2 regions of the Streptomyces pactum genome follow, and region 2 is predicted to be linked to the other one. Evidence: predicted binding sites of a transcription regulator. Region 2 holds the regulator's gene; the other holds the start of a gene.
What was found. Region 2 encodes HrcA, which represses chaperone genes, less so after heat shock. Its sites were predicted from a motif close to TTNGCACTCNGNNNNNCNGAGTGCNAA; they were not measured.
Positions count from the first base shown of each region.

Region 1 (6,014 bases), 940 kb from region 2:
CCGCGAGCTCGGCGTCACCGGCGGCCTGTACGTCAAGGACGACTCCGGCAACCCGACGCACTCCTTCAAGGACCGCGTCGTCGCGCAGGCCATCGAGGCCGCCCGCGCCTTCGGTTTCACCACCCTGTCCTGCTCCTCCACCGGCAACCTCGCGGGTGCCGTCGGCGCCGCCGCCGCCCGCGCCGGCTTCCGCTCCTGCGTGTTCATCCCGCACGACCTGGAGCAGGGCAAGGTCGTCATGGCCGCCGTCTACGGCGGTGAGCTGGTCGGCATCGAGGGCAACTACGACGACGTGAACCGCTTCTGCTCCGAGCTGATCGGCGACCCGGCGGGCGAGGGCTGGGGCTTCGTCAACGTCAACCTGCGGCCGTACTACGCGGAGGGCTCCAAGACCCTCGCCTACGAGGTCTGCGAGCAGCTCGGCTGGCGGCTGCCCGACCAGATCGTCGTCCCGATCGCGTCCGGCTCCCAGCTCACGAAGATCGACAAGGGCCTGCAGGAGCTGATCAGGCTCGGTCTGGTCGAGGACAAGCCGTACAAGATCTTCGGCGCCCAGGCCGAGGGCTGCTCGCCGGTGTCCACCGCGTACAAGGCCGGCCACGACGTCGTCCGCCCCCAGAAGCCGGACACCATCGCCAAGTCCCTGGCGATCGGCAACCCGGCCGACGGCCCCTACGTCCTCGACATCGCGCGCCGCACCGGCGGCGCGGTGGAGGACGTGACCGACGAGCAGGTCGTCGAGGCCATCAAGCTGCTCGCCCGCACCGAGGGCATCTTCGCGGAGACGGCGGGCGGCGTGACGGTCGGCGTGACCAAGAAGCTGATCGAGGACGGCGTCCTGGACCCGTCGCTCACCACCGTCGTCCTCAACACCGGCGACGGACTGAAGACCCTCGACGCGGTGGCCGGCACCGGCCTCAGCGCCACGATCCGTCCCAACCTGGACTCCTTCCGAGAGGCTGGCCTCGCATGAGCGTGACCGTTCGCATCCCGACCATCCTGCGCACCTACACCGGCGGCAAGGCCGAGGTGCCCGCCGAGGGCGTCAACCTGGGCGAGGTCATCTCCGACCTGGAGAAGAACCACACCGGCATCGCCGCCCGTGTCCTGGACGACCAGGGCAAGCTGCGCCGCTTCGTCAACGTCTACGTCAACGACGACGACGTCCGCTTCGAGCAGGGCCTGGAGACCGCGACCCCGGACGGCGCCGGCGTCTCCATCATCCCCGCGGTCGCGGGTGGCTGACCCGCCTCTCCGTTACCTTCGGTAATCGCGGTAACGCTCGGTTTGTCGAATTGCCCCCTCCGTAAGAGAAGCGGAGGGGGCAATTCCATGTGGTTGAGCGCGGTAGAGTTGGGGAACGCGCTCCCGATCGGAAGATCGGGAACCCTGAATTCCTGCCGCCCGTCCGACAAGATGTAGCCAAAGTGTGGGCGTATTTCGCGGCTTTTGTTCCCTTTGTGTGCCCCGACTTGACCCGAATTCAGGCGAATTCTCGCCACATTCCGGGCCGGGTGCGTCCAGATTTCTCGTCCGATTGACCTGTTGCAGACGGCAGTTGGACAGATACATTCAGCCGCGGTCGACGCGTTCCGGCGCACGCCCCCAGTCGTGGGGGGTGAGGTCTGACCCGGGTCCGCGAAGTGCGGATCTGTGCAAGGGCCAGTAATAGGGGAGTTAGGCATGGCTCAGGGCACCGTCAAGTGGTTCAACGCGGAGAAGGGGTACGGCTTCATCGCGGTCGACGGTGGTGCGGATGTTTTCGTCCACTACAGCGCGATTCAGATGGACGGCTACCGCACCCTCGAAGAAGGCCAGCGGGTCGAGTTCGAGATCTCGCAGGGTCAGAAGGGCCCGCAGGCCGACATGGTTCGCCTCAGCGCCTGAGACGCGCGGCCACCGCAAGCGAAGGTCTTCTCTGAAGGGCTCGCATCCCCCCGGGGGTGCGGGCCCTTCGGTCTGCCCGGACTCCTGCCCGGACTGCTGCCCGGGCTCCCGCCCGGACGCCGGTCCCGAAGGGCGGTCCCGAAGGGCGGTCCCCGGCGCCGATCCCCGGAAGGCGCTTGCACTCGACAGGGGCGAGTGCTAATCATTGCGTTAGCACTCTGAAGGTGAGAGTGACAACGAAGGACCGGGTCGGTGAGGCCCGCAGGCCGGGTGGGGAAGGAACCGCCAGGCAGGCGAGCCGTCCGTCGCGGGCGCGGGCGCGGTCCGAAGGAATCACCCCCAGTCCTGGAGGGACCACTTCACATGGCCAAGATCATCGCGTTCGACGAGGAGGCGCGGCGCGGCCTCGAGCGCGGCATGAACCAGCTCGCGGACGCCGTCAAGGTGACGCTCGGCCCCAAGGGCCGCAACGTCGTCCTCGAGAAGAAGTGGGGCGCCCCCACGATCACCAACGATGGTGTCTCCATCGCCAAGGAGATCGAGCTCGAGGACCCGTACGAGAAGATCGGCGCCGAGCTGGTCAAGGAAGTCGCCAAGAAGACGGACGACGTCGCCGGTGACGGTACGACCACCGCGACCGTTCTCGCCCAGGCCCTGGTCAAGGAAGGCCTGCGCAACGTCGCGGCCGGCGCCAACCCGATGGCCCTGAAGCGCGGTATCGAGAAGGCCGTCGAGGCCGTCTCCGCCGCCCTGCTGGAGCAGGCGAAGGACGTCGAGACCAAGGAGCAGATCGCCTCCACGGCCTCCATCTCCGCCGCCGACACCCAGATCGGCGAGCTCATCGCCGAGGCCATGGACAAGGTCGGCAAGGAAGGCGTCATCACCGTCGAGGAGTCCCAGACCTTCGGTCTGGAGCTGGAGCTCACCGAGGGTATGCGCTTCGACAAGGGCTACATCTCGGCGTACTTCGCCACCGACATGGAGCGTATGGAGGCGTCCCTGGACGACCCGTACATCCTGATCGCCAACTCCAAGATCGGCAACGTCAAGGACCTGCTGCCGCTCCTGGAGAAGGTCATGCAGTCGGGCAAGCCGCTGCTGATCATCGCCGAGGACGTCGAGGGCGAGGCCCTGTCGACCCTGGTCGTCAACAAGATCCGCGGCACCTTCAAGTCCGTCGCCGTCAAGGCCCCGGGCTTCGGCGACCGCCGCAAGGCCATGCTCGGCGACATCGCCATCCTCACGGGCGGCGAGGTCATCTCCGAGGAGGTCGGCCTCAAGCTGGAGAACGCGACGCTCGACCTGCTGGGCAGCGCGCGCAAGGTCGTCATCACCAAGGACGAGACCACGATCGTGGACGGCGCCGGTTCGGCCGACCAGGTCCAGGGCCGCGTCAACCAGATCCGCGCCGAGATCGAGAACAGCGACTCGGACTACGACCGCGAGAAGCTCCAGGAGCGTCTGGCGAAGCTGGCCGGCGGCGTGGCCGTCATCAAGGCCGGTGCCGCCACCGAGGTCGAGCTCAAGGAGCGCAAGCACCGCATCGAGGACGCCGTTCGCAACGCGAAGGCGGCCGTCGAGGAGGGCATCGTCGCCGGTGGTGGCGTGGCCCTGCTCCAGGCCTCCCAGGTCTTCGAGAAGCTGGAGCTGTCGGGTGACGAGGCGACCGGCGCCAACGCCGTGAAGCTCGCCCTGGAGGCCCCGCTGAAGCAGATCGCCGTCAACGGTGGTCTCGAGGGCGGCGTCGTCGTGGAGAAGGTCCGCAACCTGACCGTCGGCCACGGCCTGAACGCCGCGACCGGTGAGTACGTCGACATGATCGCCGAGGGCATCATCGACCCGGCGAAGGTGACCCGCTCTGCCCTGCAGAACGCCGCCTCCATCGCCGCGCTGTTCCTCACCACCGAGGCCGTCATCGCCGACAAGCCGGAGAAGGCCGCCGCGGGCGGCGCTCCGGGCGGCATGCCGGGCGGTGACATGGACTTCTGATCGGCCTCCGGCTGATCGACCGTCCGTCACGTACCGAGGGCGGCACCCCCTGTTCCGGCAGGGGGTGCCGCCCTCGGGCGTTCCCGGGCGCCCGGCGGACGCCCGGGTGTGCCCCGGATCACACCAGGCGGGCAGGGTCGGACGGAATGGTGGCGCGGGGTGGGCCGGTTGTCGCTGGAGTGCGGTCAATGCATGCGCACATACCGACTGGTATCGCCTAAAGGAGCCCCCCACGTGAGTACCACCGCCTCCGACGCCGCCACGCGCGCCGCTCAGATCCTCGCCCGCCCGGCCACCATCAACGGCCTGACCGTCCCGAACCGCATCGCGATGGCCCCGATGACCCGGATGTTCTCGCCGGGCGGCATCCCCGGCGAGGACGTGGTCTCGTACTACTCCCGCCGCGCCGCCGCCGGCGTCGGTCTGATCGTCACCGAGGGCACCTACGTCGGCCACGACTCCGCCGGGCAGAGCGACCGCGTGCCGCGCTTCCACGGCGAGGAGCAACTGGCCGGCTGGGCGAAGGTCGCCGAGGCGGTGCACGCGGCGGGGGGCACGATCGTGCCGCAGCTCTGGCACATCGGCATGGTCCGCAAGCAGGGCGAGCCGCCCTTCGCGGACGCCCCCGCCGTCGGCCCCTCCGGCCTGCGCATCGGCGAGGACGAGGTCACCGGCAAGGCGATGACCCAGCGCGACCTGGACGACGTCATCGGCGCCTTCGCGGAGGCCGCCGCGGCCGCCGAGCGCATCGGCTTCGACGGCGTGGAGATCCACGGCGCCCACGGCTACCTGGTCGACCAGTTCCTGTGGGCGGGCACCAACCGCCGCACCGACGCCTACGGCGGCGACCCGGTGGCCCGCACCCGCTTCGCCGCCGAGATCGTGGCCGCCGTACGGGAGAAGGTCTCGGCCGAGTTCCCCGTGATCTTCCGCTACTCCCAGTGGAAGCAGGAGGCCTACGGCGCCCGCCTCGCCGAGACCCCCGAGGAGCTGGAAGCGATCCTCGCCCCGCTCGCCTCGGCCGGCGTCGACGCCTTCCACGCCTCCACCCGCCGCTACTGGCAGCCCGAGTTCGACGATTCCGACCTCAACCTCGCCGGTTGGACCAAGAAGCTCACCGGCAGGACCGCCATCACGGTCGGCTCGGTCGGCCTGGAGGGCGAGTTCACCGACTCCTTCCAGGGCGTGGGCGCGGCGCTCGGCAGCCTCGACAACCTCCTGGACCGGTTCGAGCGCGACGAGTTCGACATGGTCGCCATCGGCCGCGCGCTGCTCCAGGACCCGCAGTGGGCCCGTAAGGTGCTGGCCGGCCGCTTCGACGAGCTGGCGCCGTTCGACGCGGAGTCGTTGAAGACCCTTAGCTGACCCGGCCCGCCCCGGCCCGCCCCGCCCCGGCCTGATCCGGTCGCGCACCGCGAGGGAGGCCCGGTTCGCTGGCGTACGCCTTCGGACCGCCGCCCCCGCGGGAACCCGGCGTTGCCGGCGTCGCCGACGCCCTGGGCCAGGCGGGCGGGCGGGGCGGACGTCGGTGCAGGCAGCGGCGTAGCCCTGGCCGCTCGGTGTCCGGTGCCCAGGCCGCCGTCAGGCGACGGCTTCAGTCCCAGTACGTCTCGTGGGTCAGCCGGTTTCCCTGTCCGTCGAAGGTGTCGACGGACGCGATGGTCTCCCCGTCGGCGACGGGCAGGGCGAACGCGCGGTACGAGGTCCCCGGCAGCGTCACCACCTCGGCGGTACGGACCGTACCGCCGTCGAGAGTCAACCGGGCCGTGGCCGTACCCGGAGCGGGGTTGCCGACGAAGATCCGGGTCCCGGACGTGCCCTTGCCGGACAGACCGTGCAGCCCGGCGCCTTCGACGAAGTCGTCCCGTCCGTCCACGACGGCGCAACCCGCCCACGGCCCCGCCTGGTGATCGACCTGGACCCCGCCGATGAACACCCGCTGACAGAGCAGCGAGAGGCCCTCCGGCCGGGAACCGCCGCCGAAGCCGGAGCTCCCGTCGGCGTCGCGGTCGGCCTTGTCGCCGGTGTCGGCGTCAGCGGAGGGATAGCCGACCGGTGCGTCCGGGTAGAACGTCAGCGTCACCGACCACTCCTTGCCGTCTATGCTGCCGGAGCGGACCACCCTGCTGCGTTCTCCG
Region 1 covers NZ_CP019724.1:4,846,933-4,852,946, forward strand. The annotation lists gene thrC (threonine synthase) at 1-973, shown strand, start outside; gene B1H29_RS20600 (MoaD/ThiS family protein) at 970-1,245, shown strand; gene B1H29_RS20605 (cold-shock protein) at 1,684-1,887, shown strand; gene groL (chaperonin GroEL) at 2,251-3,876, shown strand; gene B1H29_RS20615 (NADH:flavin oxidoreductase) at 4,111-5,241, shown strand; gene B1H29_RS20620 (hypothetical protein) at 5,471-6,014, opposite strand, start outside.
Region 1: a site for HrcA is predicted at 2,098-2,124, ahead of groL (chaperonin GroEL). Genes of this name have one in related genera too.

Region 2 (6,014 bases):
CGGGGTGGTCCCGGTGGGTGCCCTGGTGTCCGCCGGCCTCGGCGCCCTGCGCGATCACCGCGTCCGCGCCGGACCGCTCGACGGCCCTGGCCTCCTCCGCCGTGGTCGCCGCGACCAGGGCGAACGAGCCGACGCGGTGCAGGGAGTCGACGACCTCGCGGCTCGGGACGCCGAAGTGGAACGACACCACCGGCACCGGGTTGTCCAGCAGCACCGCGAGCTTGGTCTCGTAGCCGTCGTCCCGACCGCACTCGGGGTCGCCGAGCTCCGTCTCGTACCAGGCGGCCTCGCCGGCCAACTGGTGGGCGTAGACGCCGACGGCGGCGGGGTCGGCCGTCTCGGGCTGCGGCATGAAGAGGTTGACGCCGAAGGGGCGGTTCGTCAGTCCCCGGAGCTGCTTGATCTCCTGGTACATCCCGTCCGCGGTCTTGTACCCGGCGGCGAGGAATCCCAGCCCGCCCGCCTCGCAGACCGCGGCGGCGAGCTGCGGCACGGAGACGCCGCCCGCCATGGGCGCCTGCACGATCGGGTAGGGGAAGAGATCGGTCAGTGCGGAGGACATGACCGCATGTTGTCACGTCCTCCGAACAAGTCCGAATCCGGGCTTCCGTTGGCATACGCCAGGAGCATCCGCATCGGGAAGCCCCTGGCGGCGGCCGATGTCAGCGCCCGTTGAAGGCGTCCTTCAGGCGCGAGAAGAGCCCCTGCTGCCCCGGCTGGAACTGCCCCGTCGGACGCTCCTCGCCACGTAGCTTGGCCAGCTCGCGCAGGAGGCGTTCCTGCTCGGGGTCGAGCTTGCTCGGGGTCATGACCTCGACGTGGACGATGAGGTCACCCCGGCCGCCGCCGCGCAGGTGCGTGACGCCGCGGCCGTGCAGCGGGACCGACTGGCCGGACTGGGTGCCCGGGCGGATGTCGATCTCCTCCATGCCGTCGAGCGTCTCCAGCGGCACCTTGGTGCCGAGGGCCGCCGCCGTCATCGGGATGGTGACCGTGCAGTGCAGGTCGTCCCCGCGCCGCTGGAAGGTCGAGTGCGGCAGCTCGTGGATCTCGACGTACAGGTCGCCGGCGGGGCCGCCGCCGGGGCCGACCTCGCCCTCGCCCGCGAGCTGGATCCGGGTGCCGTTGTCGACGCCGGCCGGGATCTTCACGGTCAGCGTGCGCCGGGAGCGGACCCGGCCGTCGCCCGCGCACTCGGGGCACGGGGTCGGGACCACGGTGCCGAAGCCCTGGCACTGCGGGCAGGGGCGGGAGGTCATGACCTGGCCCAGGAAGGACCGGGTGACCTGCGACACCTCGCCGCGGCCGCGGCACATGTCACACGTCTGGGCCGACGTGCCGGGCGCCGCGCCCTCGCCGTTGCAGGTGTTGCAGACGACGGCCGTGTCGACCTGGATGTCCTTGGTCGTGCCGAACGCGGCCTCGTCCAGCTCGACCTCGATGCGGATCATCGCGTCCTGGCCCCGGCGGGTGCGCGAGCGCGGTCCGCGCTGCGACGCCGTGCCGAAGAAGGCGTCCATGATGTCCGAGAAGTTGCCGAAGCCACCCGCGCCGAAGCCGCCCGCGCCGCCGCCGGCGGCCTGCGAGAGGGGGTCGCCGCCGAGGTCGTAGACCTGCTTCTTCTGCGGGTCCGACAGCACCTCGTAGGCGGCGTTGATCTCCTTGAACCGCTCCTGGGTCTTCGGATCGGGGTTGACGTCCGGGTGCAGCTCGCGGGCGAGCCTCCGGAACGCCTTCTTGATCTCGTCCTGGGACGCGTCGCGGCGTACGCCGAGTACGGCGTAGTAGTCCGTGGCCACCTACGACTCCGCCAGGATCTGTCCGACGTACCGTGCCACTGCGCGTACCGCTCCCATCGTTCCCGGGTAGTCCATGCGGGTCGGTCCGACCACGCCGAGCTTGGCAACCGCCTCGCCGCCCGAACCGTAGCCCACCGACACGACGGACGTGGAGTTGAGTCCTTCGTGGGCGTTCTCATGACCGATACGGACGGTCACGCCCGGATCCTTCGCCTCGCCGAGCAGCTTGAGGAGCACGACCTGCTCCTCCAGCGCCTCGAGGACGGGTCGGATCACCAAGGGGAAGTCGTGCCCGAAGCGGGTCAGATTGGCGGTGCCGCCGATCATCAACCGCTCCTCGTTCTCCTCGACCAGCGTCTCCAGGAGAGTGGAGAGCACCGTGGAGACCGTACCGCGGTCCTCGGCCTCGAAGGCCTCCGCCAGATCCTCCACCAGGCTCGGCACGTCCGAGAAACGGCGCCCGGCCACCCGGCTGTTGAGCCGCGCGCGCAGGTCCGCCAGGGACGCCTCGCCGAACGGCGCCGGGCAGTCCACCATCCGCTGCTCGACCCGGCCGGTGTCCGTGATCAGCACGAGCATCAGGCGCGCGGGCGCCAGGGAGAGCAACTCCACGTGCCGCACGGTCGAGCGGGTCAGCGACGGATACTGCACGACGGCGACCTGCCGGGTGAGCTGCGCGAGCAGCCGCACCGTGCGGGCCACCACGTCGTCGAGGTCGACGGCGCCCTCCAGGAAGTTCTGGATGGCGCGCCGCTCGGGCGGGGTCATCGGCTTGACGCCGGCCAGCTTGTCGACGAAGAGCCGGTAGCCCTTGTCGGTCGGAATGCGTCCGGCGCTGGTGTGCGGCTGGGCGATGAACCCCTCGTCCTCCAGGGCCGCCATGTCATTGCGCACGGTGGCCGGGGAGACGCCGAGGTTGTGCCGCTCGGTGAGCGCCTTGGAGCCGACCGGCTCCTCGGTGCCCACGTAGTCCTGGACGATGGCGCGCAGCACCTGGAGCCTGCGTTCACTCAGCATTCGCGCGCACCTCCAGCATGTCGTCCGCCCGGCGTCCTGACCGTCTCACTGTCCTCCTGGCACTCACGGCGCGCGAGTGCCAGACTTCCCCGGCCCAGTGTACGGCCGTGGGGTACGCCCCCGGCAAGGCCGGGGGCACACCGCCGTGAACGGAGGTGTCGCGGCGCTAGCGTCGTCGTCGTGACGGTGACTTGGGAAGACCTGGGATGGGAGCGGCTGGCGGCCGGGGTGGGGCGGCGCCGGCTGCCGGGCTGGGACTGCACGGCGGGGCTGGTCGTCGGCGCGGGCGCGGCGCTGGTGGTGGACGCGGGATCGAGCCTCGACGAGGGCGCCCGGTTGCGCGCGGAGGCGCGGGAACTCGCCGGCCACCGTGTGACGCATCTCGCGCTGACCCATCCGCACTTCGACCACGTCTTCGGCGCGGCCGCCTTCACGGGCGCGGAGGTGTACGGCGCGGCGGGCACGGACGCGGTGTTCGCGCCTGGCGGACACGGGCGGGAGGCCCTGCGGTCGGACGCGGTGGCGGAGGGACTGGACGCGCGGCCGGCGCGGGAGGCGGCCGACGCACTCGTCCGCGTCCGCCACGAGGTCCGCGGCGAGTGGACGCTCGACCTGGGTGCCGCCCGGCGGGTCAGGCTCGCCGACGTGGGCCCGGGGCACACCGGTCACGACCTCGCGGTGCTGGTGCCGGGCGAGCCGGGGGTGGTCTTCTGCGGCGACCTGGTCGAGGAGTCCGGTGAGCCGCAGGCGGGCCCCGACGCCGTGCCGTCGCACTGGCCCGCCGCCCTGGACCGGCTGCTCGCCCTGGGCGGCGAGGACGCACTGTACGTGCCCGGTCACGGAGCGGTGGTGGACGCGGCGTTCGTCCGGGCCCAACGGGACGCGCTGGCCGACCGGTTCGGCGTGTCGCGCTGATCACGCCGGGTCCGTTTCTCGTATCGTCGTCAGAATGCGCCAGTACTCCGCCGACCTGACCCCTCCGTGGAAGAAACCGCAGCCGGTACCGGAGGTCCCGGCCGACCCCGGCCTGGTGGTCGAGGAGCCCGGCACCGGCTTCTGCGGCGCGGTGACGGGCTGCGAGGCGGGCACGGTGACCCTGGAGGACCGCTTCGGCAAACGCCGGGTCTTCCCGATGGAACCGCGCGGCTTCCTGCTGGAGGGGCGGGTGGTGACCCTCGTACGGCCCGTCTCGGGCCCGGTACGGCCCACCCGTACGGCATCGGGCTCCGTGGCGGTCCCGGGAGCACGCGCGCGCGTGGCCCGCGCCGGGCGCATCTACGTCGAGGGCCGGCACGACGCCGAGCTGGTCGAGCGGGTGTGGGGCGACGACCTGCGCATCGAGGGCGTGGTCGTGGAGTACCTGGAGGGCGTGGACGATCTGCCGTCGATCGTCGCCGACTTCGCACCGGGGCCGGACGCGCGGCTGGGGGTCCTGGTGGACCACCTGGTGCCCGGTTCGAAGGAGTGGCGGATCGCGGAGGCGGTGACGAGCGAGCACGCGCTGGTCGTCGGCCACCCGTACATCGACATCTGGGAGGCGGTCAAACCGTCGTCCCTGGGGATCCCCGGCTGGCCGCGGGTGCCGCGCGGGCAGGACTGGAAAACGGGGGTGTGCCGGGCGCTGGGGTGGCCGTCCGAGAACACCGGGGCGGTGTGGCAGACGATCCTGGCGCGGGTGGGGTCGTACAAGGACCTGGAGCCGGAACTGCTGGGCAGCGTGGAACGACTCATCGATCACGTGACCGTGCCATGAGCGTCGTCCGGTCGTTGACAGGTCGGGCCCGGTGGACTGCTCTCCGCCGCTGCGGAGACGGTCCGTCGATCAGCTCGTCCACGCGGCCGAGCAGTCCTTGCTCCCCGCCGAAGCGGGGACGACCCCTTAGTCCACCAGGTCCCGCACCACGGCGTCCGCCAGGAGCCGCCCGCGCAGGGTCAGCACAGCCCGGCCGTCGTCGTAGGGTCCCGGCTGCAACAGCCCCTCCGACAACGCCCGCCGCGACGCCGCGAGCCCCGCCTCCCGCAGCAGGGTCAGCGGCACCCCCTCCCGCAGCCGCAACTCCAGCAGGACGCGTTCCACACGGCGGTCCTCGTCCGTGAGGACCTCCCGCCCGGCCCCCGGCGACTTCCCCACCGCCAGCGCCCCCGCGTAGGCGCCGGGGTGCTTGACGTTCCACCAGCGCACACCGCCCACGTGGCTGTGCGCTCCCGGTCCCGCGCCCCACCAGTCGGCGCCCCGCCAGTACAGCTCGTTGTGCAGGCAGCGCCCCGCGTCGGAGGTGGCCCAGTTCGACACCTCGTACCAGTCGAAGCCCGCCGCGGCCAGGGTCTCCTCGGCGATCAGATACCGGTCGGCGTGGACGTCGTCGTCGGTCATGGGGACCTCGCCGCGCCGGATGCGGCGGGCGAGCCGGGTGCCCTCCTCGACGATCAGGGCGTACGCCGAGACGTGGTCAGGGCCGGCGCCGAGGGCCGCGTCCAGGGAGGCGCGCCAGTCGTCGTCACTCTCGCCGGGGGTGCCGTAGATCAGGTCGAGGTTGACGTGGCCGAAGCCGGCCGCGCGGGCCTCCGCGACGCACGCCTCGGGGCGGCCGGGAGTGTGGGTGCGGTCCAGGACCTTCAGGACGTGCTGCTTCGCGCTCTGCATCCCGAAGGAGATCCGGTTGAAGCCGCCCTCGCGGAGGGTGGCGAGGTAGGCCGGGTCGACCGACTCCGGGTTGGCCTCCGTCGTGATCTCCGCGTCCGGCGCGAGGCCGAACTCGTCGCGGATCGCGTGCAGCATCCGCACCAGGTCGCCGGCGGCCAGCAGGGTGGGCGTACCTCCGCCGACGAAGACCGTGCGGACCTCGCGGGGGTCGTCGCCGAGCACCTTGCGGGCCAGGCGGACCTCGTCGACGAGGGTCTCGGCGTAGTTGTCGCGGGAGGCGAGGACACCGCCGGAGCCGCGCAGCTCGGTCGCGGTGTAGGTGTTGAAGTCGCAGTATCCGCAGCGGGTCGCGCAGTACGGCACGTGCAGGTAGAAGCCGAGGGGCCGGTCGGCGGCGCCGGCGAGCGCGGACGCCGGGAGGGCGCCGTCGGCGGGGACGGGTTCGCCGTCGGGGAGTGCGGAGGGCATGCGTTCCATTGTCCCGTACGGCGACGGCTACTCGGCCTGGAGCACCAGCAGGGCCAGATCGTCCTCCGGGGGCCGGGGCCCGAACT
Region 2 covers NZ_CP019724.1:5,781,988-5,788,001, reverse strand. The annotation lists gene B1H29_RS24695 (nitronate monooxygenase) at 1-562, opposite strand, end outside; gene dnaJ (molecular chaperone DnaJ) at 663-1,799, opposite strand; gene hrcA (heat-inducible transcriptional repressor HrcA) at 1,800-2,816, opposite strand; gene B1H29_RS24680 (MBL fold metallo-hydrolase) at 2,997-3,731, shown strand; gene B1H29_RS24675 (DUF3097 domain-containing protein) at 3,766-4,569, shown strand; gene hemW (radical SAM family heme chaperone HemW) at 4,696-5,928, opposite strand; gene B1H29_RS39480 (SpoIIE family protein phosphatase) at 5,956-6,014, opposite strand, start outside.